3 regions of the Cobetia sp. 1AS1 genome follow, and region 2 is predicted to be linked to each of the others. Evidence: predicted binding sites of a transcription regulator. Region 2 holds the regulator's gene; each other region holds the start of a gene.
What was found. Region 2 encodes PhoB, which activates phosphate uptake and scavenging genes when phosphate is short. Its sites were predicted from a motif close to TGTCATANNNNTGTCANA; they were not measured.
Positions count from the first base shown of each region.

Region 1: a site for PhoB is predicted at 2,398-2,415, ahead of QD280_RS05435 (alkaline phosphatase). Genes of this name have one in related genera too.
Region 3: a site for PhoB is predicted at 1,785-1,802, ahead of phbB (acetoacetyl-CoA reductase). Genes of this name have one in related genera too.

Region 1 is NZ_JARWKU010000002.1:378,626-381,902, reverse strand. It holds gene QD280_RS05440 (cell wall hydrolase) at 1-341, shown strand, start outside; gene QD280_RS05435 (alkaline phosphatase) at 546-2,165, opposite strand; gene QD280_RS05430 (TerB family tellurite resistance protein) at 2,563-3,036, opposite strand.
Region 2 is NZ_JARWKU010000003.1:250,963-254,239, forward strand. It holds gene phoR (phosphate regulon sensor histidine kinase PhoR) at 1-1,270, opposite strand, end outside; gene phoB (phosphate regulon transcriptional regulator PhoB) at 1,278-1,967, opposite strand; gene ubiA (4-hydroxybenzoate octaprenyltransferase) at 2,191-3,081, opposite strand; gene QD280_RS08310 (chorismate lyase) at 3,148-3,277, opposite strand, start outside.
Region 3 is NZ_JARWKU010000014.1:21,469-24,745, forward strand. It holds gene QD280_RS17120 (tetratricopeptide repeat protein) at 1-446, opposite strand, end outside; gene QD280_RS17125 (EVE domain-containing protein) at 581-1,060, opposite strand; tRNA gene QD280_RS17130 (tRNA-Met) at 1,230-1,306, opposite strand; tRNA gene QD280_RS17135 (tRNA-Met) at 1,350-1,426, opposite strand; tRNA gene QD280_RS17140 (tRNA-Met) at 1,480-1,556, opposite strand; gene phbB (acetoacetyl-CoA reductase) at 1,927-2,673, shown strand; gene QD280_RS17150 (DUF349 domain-containing protein) at 2,826-3,277, opposite strand, start outside.

The DNA.
Region 1 (3,277 bases), on a different contig from region 2:
CCAAGGGCGAAGGCAGAAGCGGCATGCAGGGCATCGTCAATGTGGTGATCAATCGCGCCGCCGACCCGCGCTTCCCCGACAGCCTGTGCGGCGTGGTCAAGCAGGGCGGCGAAAGCGGCAGCTGCCAGTTCTCCTGGTGGTGTGACGGGCGCTCAGACCGCATTCGCGAACCCGCCGCCTACGCCGAAGCGCGCGACCTGGCCCGTCAGGCGCTCAACCATCAACTGGAAGACGTCACCGACGGCGCCCTCTACTTCCACGCCCGCTACGCCACGCCCTACTGGGCCAAGCGCTTCGTGCGCACCGCGCGCATCGGTCAGCACCTGTTCTATCGCAACTGATTCACCCTTTCACCAGGGCATGACGGGTAGAACCATCACCAGCAAGTTGCCTGACATGCCGCACGTCAGCGCCATGTCGCGTACAAGACCGTGACGGAAAGACCGTACAGGAATCAGACAAACCAGAAGGCCCCTGATGATTCACTCATCAGGGGCCTTCTGGCTCATATCATCACTCAATCTTCAGTAATGGGCCGAGTCCGACTACTTCGCTACCACTGTCTTCAGATACTGCCCTATCTCGGAATGGTGCAGGATGGACGAGACCGGCAAGATGTCGTTGGCTGGCCCCCATGCAAAGACGTTGACTGGCGTATGGGTGTGCGTACCAGTCCCCCAGACGGTGTTTTGCTGTGTCGCCAATGCCCGCGCCAGCAGGTTGCCGCGATCGTTATAGGGGAAGAAGGCGTCAAAGTCGTGAACTGCCGGCACCTCGCTGACCCCGAGGTAACTATGTCCATCCACATGATAGGGGTTGGGCTTGTTGGCCAGTACTTCAGCTGCCTGGGCTTCGGTAATCTGGAAGTCACTATTGCCATTGACAGCCGCCATCAAGCGCGCCGGTGTGCGCTCACCTTGCGGTAGTGCCTCGAAATCACTGAGCAGCTCGTAATAGGTCTGCTTCTGCTCGTAGAGACTGTCCAGAATCGAGAAGTCACCAAAATTGAAATTGGGAGCGTAATCCTGATCTGCGAATGCAGGGCCTGATTTCTTCTGCGCTGCCGGTAAATTGGCGCTGGAATAACTGAAGCCGAATGCTCCCGTCTCATGGTCGGCCGTTACCAGGATTATTGTATCGTCTCGCTCTCGCGCCCAGTCATAGACACCTTGCACGGCCTCATCGAACTTGATCAGTTCATTGAGCATGGTTCCCGCATCATTGGAATGCGCGGCCCAGTCGATCTGGCCACCCTCGACCATCAAAAAGAAACCATCATCATCCTGTTCCAGCATTGACAGTGCTTTCTGGGTCATCTCATGCAGGGTCGGCTGCTGACGCTGTGGGTCATCATGGCTATCTCGATAGCTGATACCATCCGCCATACCCGAGTTGGCGAATAGCCCCAATACCTTGGTGCCATTGAGTGCGGCCATCTGGTCACGCGTAAAGGCTAGCCCATAGCCTTGATCTGCAGCTTCCTGGAGCAGATTTCGTTCATCCTTGCGCTTGGAGGTTGGCGACCAGGCACCTTGCATCAGCGTCTCGACGCTGCCCGCGCTTTCCCCCGGCTCACTGACGGACTGTGGCACGAAGTGACGCAACCCTCCCGACAGCATGACATCCGGCCCGGTCATGAGCATGTCTTCGGCAATGGCATTTTCCAGTGAACGATGCGGCTGGTGGGCGGCGAAGGCCGCCGGAGTCGCGTGGGTCAGGCGCGTATCGGACACCAATCCGGTGGCCTTGCCGACTCGTTTGGCAAGCTCGAGGACGGTTTCCACCCGATTACCCTCTGAATCTATGCCGATCACCTCGCCCCCGGTGAAGATACCCGTCGAGAGCTGAGTCGCTGAACAGGCCGAATCCACTACCACGGCATCTTCAGGGTGAGTCAATGAAGCGCCCACCACGCCTTCCTTCGCCAGCTGGTAGAGTGCCGTCGAACGCCCCTGATATATCGAATCCGGCGCACGATTGGCGTATGTCTCCAGCATGCCAACCTGTTGGGGCCCCATACCATCGCCAATCATCAGAATGACATTCTTGATCTCTGCCGCATTGGCCAGCGGCATCCAGCTCATGCTTCCCGTCAGCGCAACGACGGCCCACCCTTTTCGACACCATCGTCCTTGCCGTTTCTGATGAGGCATCATCATGGTCATCTTCCGTGTTCCCTTATCGTTGTTGGCATCCGTGTTACCCGGGCACATACGATACTCGTGCAAGTCTGTACGTCTGTGTTCGAACGGAGCGCTTGTTGGTCAGAAATGAATCGCGATCTGCTCACATGGCGGCACCCAAGGTGCCAACTGGAGCATGCGCTTCACTATTGACGACGCAAGCAGAGCCGTCCATATCAATGGCCCGGCTACAGGACAATTCATGACGAAAGGATGACATAAAGATGTCATTTCAATGACAGACGACACTGCGACCCGAAGTCGCAAACACGACGCCCCCGCTGCCATTGGCAACGGGGGCGTCATGTTTGGGGGTGTCGTAATAGGGGAGTGTGCCTAAGGGGTGGGCAGGGACACCCTTCCCAAAATTCCTGACGGATCAGGTGTCTGGCTGTGCCGCCAGCTTGGTGCGGATGAACTCGCTGTGGCTGACATGCAGCAGGCCGGCAAGACGGCGGATGCGATGCTCTTCCTGCGGGTCCAGCTCGCCATCGGCGTAGGCCAGCTCCCAGAGCATGCCGATCAGCTCGCTGCGCTCCTCAAGGCTCATGTGCTCGTTGAGCTGCTTGACGAAGCGGTAGTGGTCCGTGGCCTGCTCGGCATCCTGCTCGGCCTGGGTCAGCAGGCTGGCAAGTTCCTCATCCCCCAGCGAGAAGCGCTCGGCCAGCTGGCGCGCCAGGGCTTCACGTTCGCGCACATCGAGATGGTCATCGGCGCGTACCACCTCGAACATCAGCACGGCCATGGCGAGTTCCGGGCCGGGCTCCTCGTTGGGACGGGCGTTGCTGCCGGGCATCATCACCTGGCGGATGAGACGATTGATCTGACCGGCGACGGATAGCTGTGCTGGCATGCTGACCTCCAGGAACGGAAAATGTAGTGTCCTTGAATCCTTCATGAGGGCAGCGGCACGGGTTGCAACCTCGCAGTTGCGCACGCCAGCGTTGCCAGTGACGCGACGCGCCCTTCGCGCCGCCCGCACCTTCGCGATATAGTAGCGCCCATCCCGACGGGGCGATGCATTCGCCCCTATCACGAGTCATCCCGGCGAGCCGCTGCGCACTGCGCAGCAGGCGCCCTTTACCGTCAAGACG
Region 2 (3,277 bases):
CGTCGGGGAAGTGACAGCGGAAGCGCGCACCCTCGCCGGGGTGGCTGTCGATCTCCAGATGGCCCTGATGGCGAATCAGCACATGCTTGACGATGGCAAGCCCGAGGCCGGTGCCTCCCGTGGCGGTGCTGCGGCCCTTGTCGATGCGGTAGAAGCGCTCGGTCAGGCGCGGCAGGTGCACCGGGTCGATGCCATCCCCATCATCTTCCACCTCGACCAGCAGGCCCTGGTCATCCGCCTTCCAGCGCAGGGTGATATGGCAGTCTTCGGGGGTGTAGCGCACCGCATTGAAGACCAGATTCGAGATCGCGCTGCGCAGTTCCTGCTCCTCACCGCGCAGTGACAGGCTGGCATCGGCCTCGATGGAGAAGGTGTGGCGCCCCTGGGACAGGCCTTCGGCGTCATCGCGGATATGGCCGAGCAGGGCACTCATGTCGATGCAGCGACCGTTGTCGGACAGTTCGTCGGTTTCCAGGCGTGACAGGGTCAGCAGGTCTTCGACCAGGTGCTGCATGCGGTCGGTCTGGCTCTGCATCTGGCCCAGTCCACGCTGCCAGCGCGGTGGCAGGTCATCGGCGTAATCGGAGTAGGTCTCGAGATAGCCGGCCAGTACCGTCAGCGGCGTGCGCAGCTCATGGGAGACATTGGCCACGAAGTCGCGGCGCATCTCTTCCAGGCGATAGAGGCGGGTGACGTCACGCAGCATGACCAGACGCTCGTTGTCACCGAACAGGGTGATGGAGATCTGCAGCGTCAGGTTGTCAGACAGCGGCGACTGGAGTGTCAGCGGCTCGCGGTAGGCCAGCCGATTGAAGTAGTCGATGAAGACGGGGTCACGCAGATAGTTGGTGATGTGCTGGCCGCGGTCGTGGCTGGCCTTGAGACCGACCAGCTGCTCGGCAGCGCTGTTCCACCATTCCATGTCACCGTGGTTGTCCAGCATCACCAGGCCGTCGCGCATGGCCTCGGAGGATTCCTGGATACGGTTGAGGATGCTGCGCAGTCGCTCCTGAGCCTGACGCTGGCCCTTCTGGTAGCGGTAGAGACGATCGAGCAGGTCTCCCCAGACGCCATCGCCGGGCGGCGGCTCTTCATGGGGATTGGTGATCAGCCAGGTGTAGAGGCTCTTCAAGTGCTTGAGATGGACGAACAGATACAGCGAAAGACCCAGCGCCAGGCCCCAGCCCAGATGGCCCAGCAGGCCACCGATCAGGCCGAAGCCACCGGCAAGGTAGCCGAGGCGCCATAGCTCGTTGGTCCAATAGCGCATGAATCCCTCAGGCCTGAGCGCTGAAGCGGTAACCGGTGCCGCGGACGGTCTGGATCAGATGCTGATGGCCTGTGCCCAGCGCCTTGCGCAGGCGACGGATGTGCACGTCCACGGTGCGCTCCTCGACATAGACGTTGCCGCCCCATACCTGGTCGAGCAGCTGGCTGCGCGTGTAGGCACGCTCCTGATGCGTCATGAAGAACTGCAGCAGGCGATATTCGGTCGGGCCGACATCCAGCGAGTTGCCGTGGGCGGTGACGCGGTGGCTGGCCGGGTCGAGCATCAGGCCTTCGACTTCCACCGCCTCCTCGACCCCCTTGGGAGTGGTGCGACGCAGCACGGCCTTGAGACGGGCGACCAGCTCGCGCGGCGAGAAGGGCTTGGTGATGTAGTCGTCGGCACCGGCTTCCAGGCCTTGAATCTTGTTGTCTTCCTCGCCCTTGGCGGTCAACAGGATGATCGGCAGCTCCGAGGTGGTCTCGTCACGCTTGAGACGCCGCGCGAGCTCCAGGCCACTGGTGCCCGGCATCATCCAGTCCAGCAACAGCAGATCGGGCTTTTCATCGACGACGATGGCGTGGGCGTCCTGGGCATTGTCTGCCTCCAGCACGCGGTAATCCGCCATTTCGAGGGCAACGGCGATCATCTCGCGAATCGAGGATTCATCGTCGACAATCAGTACGGTCTTGGAGCTCATCGCTAGATCCCATGCAGCAGTCGGCGCACGCGCCAGAATGACAAGTCGATGACGATTACAACCCGCTTATATGACAACGAGATGACAACTGCCAGCATGGCAGCTTGCACGCAAGCCTGCCAGCCGCCTTGGAGGCGCGGCAGGCAGGCATGAACCGTGGGCTGGGGAGCAATAGAGGGCAGGGGTTGCTTTAAATTAAATAATACTAATGTTTATGCAGGAGTCAGCTCATCGGCCAGGTCGCCAGGGCGATACCGGCGAAGATCAGCAGACCCGTCCAATGATTGTTGAGGAAGGCCTGGAAGCAGGGCGCACGCTCACGCTCCCGGATCAGACGTTGCTGCCAGACGAAGGTGACGGCGGCGGCAGCCAGCCCCAGCCAGTAGAAGATGCCCAGCGCCAGCTGCAGGCCGATGCCGATCAACACCGCCAGCATGCCCAGCTGCAACAGGCCGATCATCAGCTTGTCGGCACGCCCGAACAGCACGGCGGTGGACTTGATGCCCACCTTGAGGTCGTCGTTGCGATCGACCATCGCGTAGGCGGTGTCGTAGGCCACCGTCCACATCAGGTTGGCCGCGAACAGCCACCAGCCGTAGGTCGGTACCTCCTCCAGCGTCGCGGCGAAGGCCATTGGAATCGCCCAGCCGAAGGCGGCGCCCAGCACTACCTGAGGCAGATGATGGAAGCGCTTCATGAACGGATAGCTGGCCGCCAGCAGCACGGCGACGATCGACAGCAGCACCGTGGTCAGGTTGGTGAAGCACACCAGCACGAAGGCGGCCGCGACCAGCCCCCCGAACAGCGTCAGCGCCTCGCGTTCCGAAATGCGACCCGAGGTCAGCGGCCGATCACGCGTGCGCTCGACATGCTTGTCCCAATGGCGGTCGGCGTAGTCGTTGATGACGCAGCCGGCGGCGCGCATAAGATAGACCCCGGCGATGAAGATCAGCAGGGTCGTGCGCTCGGGAATGCCATCTGCCGCCAGCCACAGTGCCCATAGGGTCGGCCACATCAGCAGCCAGGTGCCGATGGGGCGGTCCAGCCGTGTCAGGGCGAGGTAGTCGGCCAGTCTGGAAGGACGCGAAGCGGCGGAAGTGGATGACGCGGTCATCATGGCTCCTGGGCGGGTGGTAGTGGGCAAGGGAAGAGAGAAACGAGGCCAGTCGGCCAGCAAGGCTCAGGCCAGCTGCAGCGCGTGCTGGAAGGCCGGTGTGAAGCCCTCCTGCACCAGCACCTTGAAGCGGCCATGCGAGAACATCGAGCGGCGCATCCACAGGCTGGTGGTGCGGGCCAGCGGCCTGGGGCTC
Region 3 (3,277 bases), on a different contig from region 2:
TGGACCTTGTGCTGCTCGAGGAACTGGCGAATTTCGGCTTCCGGACGTGCGCCGGTAAAGTTGCCTGCCAGACCGCCCTGGATGACCAGCTTGACGTCCGGCACCGAGCGCACGCCCAGCTGAGCGGCGATGTCCTGCTGTTCCTCGGCGTTCAGCTTGGCCAGGATGAAGCCGCCCGCATATTCACGTGCCAGCTTCTCGAGGATCGGTGTCAGGACGAGGCAGTGCTCGCTCTGCGGCGACCAGCAATCCAGCAGCACCGGCACTTGCTGTGAGGCTTCCAGCACCTGCTGAAGATTGCTCATGTCGACATCGATGATGTAGGTGTTGGCGTCTTCTGCCTGGCGCGGTGCACTGGCGGCACCGCCGCCGACCACCCCTTGTGGCTGGGCGGCGGTGGTGTCATTGCCGGTCAGTGGCTGGCCGGTATTGGGATCGATGATCATGGTGCATGCCCCGAAATTCTGTCTGCGATTCAAGGCTCGCGCGCGAGCCGGTTGGCCTGATGATGCGGCCCGTCGCAGTGGAGTTCAAGGCGCTGCCGGACACTTCCTCGCGCGAGCGTCCCGGGCGCGTCGGTTCACGGCAGCAGGGTGTCGTCGGCCAGGCTGGCGATGCAGGCGGCTTCGCTCTCGCTGAGCGGCATCACGGACAGGCGTGCGCGGCGCACCAGGTGGCTATCCGCCAGCTCGGGCCGGGCCTTCAGGCGCGCGATGGGCAGGGAGTTGCGCAGCGGGCGAAGATAGCTCAGACGCGGGGCGACCCAGCGCGGAGGCTTGTCGGCATCGATATCTGCCACCTGACGTGGGTCGAAGCCCTTGTGCTCGGGGTCACTGGCCGTCGGGTCGGGCAGGGCGAGTTCGCTGACGACGGCCAGTCCGACCACCGCAGGCACCTTGCAGCTGGAGTGCTGGATGAGCACGACATCACCGAGCTGCATCTCACGCAGGAAGTTGCGCGCCTGGTAGTTGCGCACGCCATCCCAGAGCGCCGGTGATTCGCGGCGCAGGTCATCCAGCGAGAAGGCATCGGGTTCGGTCTTGACCAGCCAGTGGCGCATGCAGGCACTCCCTTGGGACTGACGTGATGAGTGTGAAGGGCCCGGTGTGAAGAGGCCCGGTGTGGATAGGGGTAGCCAGGCCCGTGAACCGGCTTCCTCGCCATCATCGCACAGGAATTTCACGCATACGAAAAAGGCCTGATGCATGGCATCAGGCCTTTCGAATTCTTGGTAGCGGGGACCGGATTTGAACCGATGACCTTCGGGTTATGAGCCCGACGAGCTACCAGACTGCTCCACCCCGCAACACTGGGTACTGCCTTTGCTCCAACTCTGACGCATCAGAGGTTGGTAGCGGGAACCGGATTTGAACCGATGACCTTCGGGTTATGAGCCCGACGAGCTACCAGACTGCTCCATCCCGCAACATCACGTTGGTGTCTGACCGGCAATTACCTTGATAGGCAACGACTTGTCAGTGGTAGCGGGGACCGGATTTGAACCGATGACCTTCGGGTTATGAGCCCGACGAGCTACCAGACTGCTCCACCCCGCATCAACGTGGGGCGTAGTATAAGGATATACAGTGCTGCGTCAACCGTTATCCCGTAATTGACGCAAACTTCTCGTGTCCGGTGAGTCGTCACCAACCCGTCTGCGCCTCTTGAGCGATTATCGGCATCTTGTGTGAGAGATCTGCTACATACATTCCCGCTGCATCCTGTCCATACTGAGGAGGACGCGCCTCGCACAGGCGGATGGCAGGCGTCACAGAGTGCACGATTGTCATCAGGCTGTTAGAGACGCGGGTCATTGTTGTCGTTGCAGGCATTCTCGTTTTCTCAGGGCGGGGGTGTCCGCAGATTCGCCAAGCTGTGCCCAAGCCAAGGACACAGGACGTTCCAGGATTAGGGAGACACAATAAGATGACACAAACAGCACCCGTCGCATGGGTTACCGGTGGTACCGGTGGCATTGGTTCCGCTATCTGCCGCGAGCTGGCGAACCAGGGGTATCAGGTAATTGCGGGTTACAGGAACAAGGAAAAGGCAGAGGGGTGGCTGTCGGAACAGCGCGCTGCCGGGTTCGAGAACATCGCACTGTCTGGCATCGAGCTGGACAACTTCGAAGCCTGTCAGGCAGGCGTCAACGAAATCCGCGAGCGCTTCGGTCCGATCGCGGTTCTGGTCAACTGCGCCGGCATCACGCGTGATACCTCCATGCGCAAGATGAGCTATGAGCAGTGGCGCGAAGTCATCAACTGCAACCTCGACAGCGTCTTCAACACCTGCCGTGCCGTCATCAATGACATGCTGGAGCACAAGTACGGCCGCATCGTGAACATCTCCTCCATCAATGGCCGCAAGGGCCAGTTCGGGCAGGTCAACTACTCGGCCGCCAAGGCGGGCATGCATGGTCTGACCATGGCGCTGGCGCAGGAAACCGCGACCAAGGGCATTACCGTCAACACCCTGTCACCGGGCTACATCGCCACCGACATGATCATGAAGATCCCCGAAGAGATCCGTGAATCGATCCGCGAGACCATCCCGGTCAAGCGTTATGGTCAGCCGGACGAGATCGCACGTGCGGTCGCCTTCCTGGCCGACGAGAAATCCGGCTTCATCACCGGTGCCAACCTGGATATCAATGGCGGCCAGTTCATGGGCTGATGCTCTGCGCTAGCGCGAGCCAGAGCAGGGTTGGCACCCGGCCCCGCCTGGCGAGAGAATGAAAAAGCCCCCGTCTCTATCGAGGCGGGGGCTTTTCGTTGCCATGACTTCAGTCTTGCGAGCGCGTCGTCACCAGCTCAAGAGCACTGACTTCAGTGATTGAACAGCGCATCGAAGCGCGGCAGTTCGGTCTGCCAGGCGTCCCAGTCCAGCGGACCGTTGGCGAGCAGCGCATCCAGCACCTCATCCAGCTCTTCTTCACGTTCCATGCGCTCACCCAGCTGCTGGTTGATGCGCGCGACCTGCACGGTCAGGCGGCGTGATTCATCTTCGCTGCCCAGCGGGGCCTCGAACAGAATAGCCAGGTGAACACGCAGCTCGGCCAGGCGCTCGTTGGCGGCGCTGCAGTTGCTCGGCAGGGCCTGGCGCATCTGGTTGCGCGCCGCATTGGCCTGCCGGCTATTGTTGTCGAAGGCCGAGGTGTTCGGCAGCTCGACATCCTGCACGTCGCCGTTGCGCGCGCTGGCATCCGCCACGGCGTGCTGTTCGAGCAGATCACGCCACTGCTGCCATTCCTCACGCAGCTGCAGGGCGTGCAGTTCAT